3 regions of the Pseudomonas sp. AMR01 genome follow, and region 1 is predicted to be linked to each of the others. Evidence: predicted binding sites of a transcription regulator. Region 1 holds the regulator's gene; each other region holds the start of a gene.
The links. Region 1 encodes sigma-54, which starts transcription at its own class of promoters, with help from an activator protein. Its sites were predicted from a motif close to ANTGGCATNNANNTTGCTNT; they were not measured.
Positions count from the first base shown of each region.

Region 2: Q7C20_RS26210 (flagellar hook-length control protein FliK) is a predicted target of sigma-54. The motif match lies at 971-990, and genes of this name have one in related genera.
Region 3: glnA (glutamate--ammonia ligase) is a predicted target of sigma-54. The motif match lies at 869-888, and genes of this name have one in related genera.

Region 1 is NZ_JAUTYR010000004.1:224,840-227,110, forward strand. It holds gene Q7C20_RS06180 (RNA polymerase factor sigma-54) at 161-1,654, opposite strand; gene lptB (LPS export ABC transporter ATP-binding protein) at 1,840-2,271, opposite strand, start outside.
Region 2 is NZ_JAUTYR010000067.1:6,861-9,131, reverse strand. It holds gene Q7C20_RS26220 (SpoIIE family protein phosphatase) at 1-528, shown strand, start outside; gene Q7C20_RS26215 (Hpt domain-containing protein) at 559-906, shown strand; gene Q7C20_RS26210 (flagellar hook-length control protein FliK) at 1,039-2,271, shown strand, end outside.
Region 3 is NZ_JAUTYR010000007.1:43,533-45,803, reverse strand. It holds gene thiI (tRNA uracil 4-sulfurtransferase ThiI) at 1-654, opposite strand, end outside; gene glnA (glutamate--ammonia ligase) at 988-2,271, shown strand, end outside.

The DNA of each region.
Region 1 (2,271 bases):
ATGCATTCCAAAACTGCCTTCGCGTCGATCATGCTGCGTCAAAAACAGGCTCGGAATGCTCATTTAGGAGCCTGAACTGCGCTTCCTCGCCTGTTTTTGCCTTGCCTGATCGCCGCTCGGCGAGTTTTATAACGCATTCCGGAACGCTATGGCCCGCCCGTCACATCAAACGCTTACGCTCGCTGGAAGGCGCGATCCCGAGGGACTCGCGGTACTTGGCGACGGTTCGACGGGCGACCTGAATGCCTTGTGCCTCCAGTAAACCAGCGATCTTACTGTCACTCAATGGCTTTTTCTGATTTTCCGCGGCAACCAGTTTTTTGATGATCGCGCGGATCGCCGTGGACGAGCATTCGCCGCCTTCGGAGGTGCTGACGTGGCTGGAGAAAAAGTATTTCAACTCATAAATACCGCGCGGGGTATGCATGAATTTCTGGGTGGTTACCCGGGAAATCGTCGATTCGTGCATGCCCACCGCTTCGGCGATGTCGTGCAGAACGAGCGGCTTCATCGCTTCGTCGCCATATTCCAGGAAGCCGCGCTGATGCTCGACGATCTGGGTAGCCACTTTCATCAATGTTTCGTTACGGCTTTGCAGGCTCTTGATGAACCAGCGCGCCTCCTGCAACTGGTTGCGCATGAAAGTGTTGTCGGCGCTGGTGTCGGCGCGGCGCACAAAACCTGCGTATTGCGGGTTGACCCGCAGGCGCGGCACCGATTCCTGATTCAGCTCCACCAGCCAGCGTTCGTTGTGCTTGCGCACGATCACATCAGGGACGACGTATTCGGCTTCGCTGGACTCAATCTGCGAGCCTGGGCGTGGGTTCAGGCTTTGTACCAGCTCGATAACCTGGCGCAGGTCATCTTCCTTGAGCTTCATGCGGCGCATCAACTGGCTGTAGTCACGGCTGCCCAGCAGGTCGATGTAGTCGGTAACCAGGCGCTGAGCTTCGCTGAGCCACCGCGTCTTGGCCGGCAGTTGGCGCAATTGCAGCAACAGGCACTCGCTGAGGGTGCGCGCGCCAATACCGGCGGGCTCAAATTGCTGGATGCGGTGCAGGACAGCTTCGATTTCGTCCAGCTCGATATCCAGTTCCGGGTCGAATGCCTCAAGAATTTCCTCAAGGGTTTCGTCCAGGTAACCCTGATTATTGATGCAGTCGATCAGGGTGACAGCGATCAGGCGATCAGTGTCCGACATCGGTGCCAGGTTCAGTTGCCACAACAAGTGGCTTTGTAGGCTCTCTCCGGCAGACGTACGGGTGGTGAAGTCCCACTCGTCATCATCATTGCTGGGCAGGCTGCTGGCGCTGGTCTGGTAAACGTCTTCCCACGCGGTGTCCACGGGAAGCTCGTTGGGAATGCGTTCGTTCCATTCGCCTTCCTCAAGGTTGTCCACCGTAGGGGCGGTTTCCTGGTAGGAGGGTTCCTGCACGTCGGGATTGGGTTTTTGCTCGATGTTGTCGGCCAGCGGGTCTGCATTATCGAAGTCGTCGCCTTCTTCCTGGCGTTCGAGCATCGGATTGGATTCCAAGGCCTCCTGGATTTCCTGTTGCAGGTCCAGGGTCGACAATTGGAGCAGGCGGATGGCCTGTTGCAGCTGCGGTGTCATCGTCAGCTGCTGGCCCATTCTCAGGACTAGCGATGGTTTCATGGCAGGGGCTTAACACCTTATTCGCCGGCGCAATGCGCCATCCACGACAGGGCGCGTGAGCGCCAAACATAAGCAAATTATATGCCTGATATCGGGTGCTTTGCCTAGAGCGCGGTAACAATAAAAAAACCGAGGTTTTTATTGACTCCCGCGCACTCCGGCAAACAACCGCAACACCACACTGCTTACAGGCGGAACTCGTGGCCCAGGTACACTTCCTTGACCAGTTCGTTGGCCAGGATAGTCGCGGAATCGCCTTCGGCGATCAGCTGGCCATCGTTGACGATGTAAGCCGTTTCACAGATATCGAGCGTCTCACGGACGTTGTGGTCAGTGATCAACACGCCGATGCCCTTGGCCTTGAGGTGATGGATGATCTGCTTGATGTCGCCGACCGAGATAGGGTCGACGCCGGCAAACGGTTCGTCCAGCAGGATGAACTTGGGTGCGGTGGCCAGGGCGCGGGCGATTTCCACACGGCGACGCTCACCGCCGGACAAGCTCATGCCGAGGTTGTCGCGAATGTGGTTGATATGGAATTCCTGCAGCAGGCTTTCCAGCTCCTGGCGACGGCCATCACGGTCGAGTTCCTTGCGGGTCTCCAGGATCGCCATGAT
Region 2 (2,271 bases), on a different contig from region 1:
CCGATCTACACCGACAGCGGCCAGTCGTGCCCGCTGGATTGGTCGGTGAGTTTCGAATTTCGCGCGCAGACCCTCAAAAGTTACAACCCGTTGCCGTATTTGCTGCAACTGCTGTTGGAGATTCACGGCCTGCGCGAGCAGAGCGGGGCGCTCTACAGCGTGATGGCCGAGCTGTATTCCAACGCGCTGGAGCATGGCGTGCTGGGGTTGGATTCGCGGCTCAAGTGTGATGCTCAAGGGTTTGCCGAGTATTATCGCCAGCGCAATGAGCGGTTGGCGCATTTGAACAGCGGTTACGTGCGTGTGCATGTGCAGGTGGTGCCGACCAGCGCCGGCGGCAAGATGACCTTGCGCGTTGAAGACAGTGGGCCTGGGTTTGACGTGGAACAGGTGTTGGCGCAGCCGCTGGATGCGGACCGTCTGTCTGGCCGGGGGTTGAGCCTGGTGCGTCAATTGAGCAGCGCTGTACGCTGGTCCGACGGCGGGCGTAGTGTGTGCGTGGAGTTTTGCTGGGGGGCTCTGGCATAATCCGCCGATTCTTGATCAAGGAGCGAGCAAGTGGCTGAGATTCATCTGGACCCTGATGTGTTGTCGGGTTTGCAGGAGGTTATGGAGAGCGAGTATCCCAAGTTGCTGGATACCTTTCTCGATGACTCACAGAAGCGCGTCGAGGCTTTGCGCAAGTCTCGGGACGATGCCAAGGCGTTGGGGCGGATTGCGCATAGCTTCAAGGGCAGCAGCGGGAACCTTGGGGCCGTGAGGTTGGCGCACTTGTGCCAGCGGTTGGAGCTTGAGTCGGTGGGGTCTGCGGCGGGGGAACTTTGGGCGTTGGTGGATCAGATTGATCATGAGTTTGCTTTGGTTCGGCCGATGTATGAATCGGAGCGGGAGCGGTTTCAGCTTTAGTTGCAGCCCTTTCAAGCTCTTTAGGCAGAACAGGTACAACACAGAAATCCCCACAAACCAAAAACCTGGCCCGACTCTTGCTCTACCTCCATCACTGCATCCCCGATCCCCATGCAGTGGAGACCTTTACTTATGCCAGTTGCCCCGAATTCGCTTCTTCAGGCTGCCCCCGCGGCCAAGCCTCAAGCGCCTGCCGTCACCCCGCCGGCAGCGGCTGTGGACCCGCGAAACAAGGCCCCTGGCTTCGCTCAAGTGTTCGCGACTCAAGGCTCAAAACCCACGGTAAAGCCTGACGACGCACCGGCCAAGCCAGCGCGCGACAAGCCTTCCGATGCCAGCGCCAAGCCTGCCGCCACCACCGAAAAACCTGTCGCCACCACCGACAAGCCTGCCGCCAGCGCGCCAGCGGTTGCCGATAGCGGCAATCCCTTGCCTGCCACGCCGCCGGCCAAGCCGGACGACAGCGCCAGCGCTGACGACGACAAACCCACCGACCCATCGCTGGCGCAGCAGCCCGCAGTTGATCCCGTCGTCGACCCGGCACTGATTGCCACGGTTACGCCCGTTGCCGTCCCTGTCACCGTGCCCGTGCCTGTGCAAACCCCGGCACCGGTGGCTGCCACGACGGACGACAAATCCCAACCGGTCGTCGCCACACCCGTCGCCGCGCCGGTCGATGCCAAGCAACCGGCCTTCGACCCTGAAGCCGACCCGCTGGACTCAATGCCGGCCGTGCGCCTGGCGATGGAGCAGGGCGGTCACGTCTCGGCCAGCAGCCAGACCCCGCAGAAAGCCGCGCCGACCACGACGCAGGATCAGCCGACCGCTGCACAGAATTTCGCCACCGGCCTTGCATCGATGGTCGACCAGCAAGCCACCAAAGACAGCACTGACCAGGGCGGCGACAAAGCCTTCAGCGGCCTGATCGAAGGCGGTCTCAAGGATTTGAAAAGCGCCAACAGCGACACTCGCGTTGACAATTTCACCGACCGCCTGGCCGCGCTGACCCAGGCCGCCACGCCGAAAACCGCCAACGCTTTGCCACCAGTGGCCAACGCGCCGCTGGCCATGCACCAGAGCGGCTGGACCGAAGAAGTGGTCAACCGCGTGATGTACCTGTCCAGCGCCAACCTCAAGTCGGCAGAAATCCAGTTGCAGCCGGCCGAGTTGGGTCGTTTGGACATCAAGGTCAATATCACGGCGGATCAGCAGGCCCAGGTGACCTTTATGAGTGGCCACGCCGTGGTGCGTGAAGCCCTGGAAACCCAGTCCGGCCGTCTGCGCGAGATGTTCGCCCAGCAAGGCATGGGGCAGGTGGACGTGAACGTCTCCGACCAGTCCCGCGGCTGGCAAGGGCAGGGCCAG
Region 3 (2,271 bases), on a different contig from region 1:
ATGTGCACGCCCGCCCAGGTTGAAGAAGCAGAAGTGACTCATCAGGCCGCGGCGCATGATCTGGTACGCGGCCACCGTGGAATCGAAACCGCCGGACATCAATACCAGGGTCTGTTCCAGGGCGCCCAGCGGGTAGCCGCCGATGCTGTTGTGCTGGCTGTGAATCACGAACAACCGTTGGTCGCGAATTTCCATGCGCACTTCAATTTGCGGTGCTTTCAGGGAAATTCCGGCGGCGCCGCACTCGCGACGCAGCTTGCTGCCGACGTATTTTTCGATGTCCATGGAGCTGAACGAGTGCTTGCCGGCGCGCTTGCAACGCACTGAAAAAATCTTCCCCTCAAGCTCACTGCCAAAGTGCTGTTTGCACTTTTCGGTGACGTCGTCGAAGTCGCCCAGCGGGTACTCGTCGACCTGCAGAAAATGCGCGATGCCCGGCATGCAGCTCAGGCGTTCGGTCATGTCCTTCAAGGCTTTGGCGTCGGTCAGGCGGGTTTCCAGCTCGAGGTTGTCCCACACGCCATTCACCACCACAGCCGGGTCCAGGTCTCGGAGCACGGCACGGATGTTCTTGGCCAACTGACGGATGAAACGCATCCGTACCGGTCGGCTCTTGATGGTGATCTCGGGGAAGACTTTTACGATTAATTTCATGGAAACAGTGCGCGCTGGGCCTGCCGAAAAAGGGGGGCGCGGATTATAGCGGAAATCGCTCAAGGTTTAACCAGTTAATATGCACTGCACGTCACGCGCACCAAAACGGGTCATTTGCGCAAATAAGCGCTACATTGCAGTGCGCTTTTTATTCCGTTTCAACGGATTGCACCTTTATAGGGGCCATTTTGACGCAATAAGGCCATGTTGGCGCACTGGCATGCAATTTGCTCTCTTGTGAGGCAGGTTGCCTTGGTCGAGTATTCGCGCCGGCATCACCAACATTCTAAGGGCTAACTCCACTACCCAGCCCGAAGCCACCCGGAGGACACCATGTCGAAGTCGGTTCAACTCATCAAAGATCATGACGTTAAGTGGATTGATCTGCGCTTCACGGACACAAAAGGCACTCAGCACCACGTGACCATGCCGGCTCGCGATGCGCTGGATGATGCTTTCTTCGAAGAAGGCAAAATGTTCGACGGTTCCTCCATTGCTGGCTGGAAAGGCATCGAAGCCTCCGACATGATCCTGATGCCGGACGACAGCACTGCCGTTCTCGACCCGTTCACCGAAGACCCAACTCTGATCATCGTCTGCGACGTGATCGAGCCTTCGACCATGCAAGGCTACGACCGCGACCCACGTGCGATCGCCAAGCGTGCCGAGGAATACCTGAAGTCGACCGGTATCGGCGACACCGTATTCGTAGGCCCGGAGCCAGAATTCTTCATCTTTGATTCGGTCAAGTTCAAGTCCGACATCTCTGGCTCCATGTTCAAGATTTTCTCCGAGCAAGGTTCGTGGATGTCCGACCAGGACATCGAAGGCGGCAACAAAGGCCACCGTCCAGGCATCAAAGGCGGCTACTTCCCGGTTCCTCCGTTCGACCACGACCACGAAATCCGTACCTCCATGTGCAACGCCATGGAAGAAATGGGCCTGGTCATCGAAGTTCACCACCACGAAGTGGCGACTGCCGGCCAGAACGAAATCGGCGTGAAGTTCAACACCCTGGTGGCCAAGGCTGACGAAGTTCAAACCCTGAAGTACTGCGTACACAACGTGGCTGATGCCTACGGCCGTACCGCTACCTTCATGCCTAAGCCGCTGTACGGCGATAACGGTTCGGGTATGCACGTTCACCTGTCCATCGCCAAAGATGGCAAGAACACCTTCGCTGGCGAAGGCTATGCCGGCCTGTCCGACACCGCCCTGTACTTCATCGGCGGCATCATCAAGCACGGTAAGGCCCTGAACGGCTTCACCAACCCGTCGACCAACTCCTACAAGCGTCTGGTCCCAGGTTTCGAAGCGCCGGTAATGCTGGCCTACTCGGCCCGTAACCGTTCCGCCTCGATCCGTATTCCTTACGTGTCCAGCCCGCGCGCTCGCCGTATCGAAGCTCGCTTCCCGGACCCGGCAGCCAACCCGTACCTGGCCTTCGCTGCCCTGGTAATGGCCGGCCTGGACGGTATCCAGAACAAGATCCACCCAGGCGACGCCGCCGACAAAAACTTGTACGACCTGCCGCCTGAAGAGGCCAAAGAGATCCCACAAGTGTGCGGCAGCCTGAAAGAAGCCCTGGAAGAACTGGACAAGGGCCGTGCGTTCCTG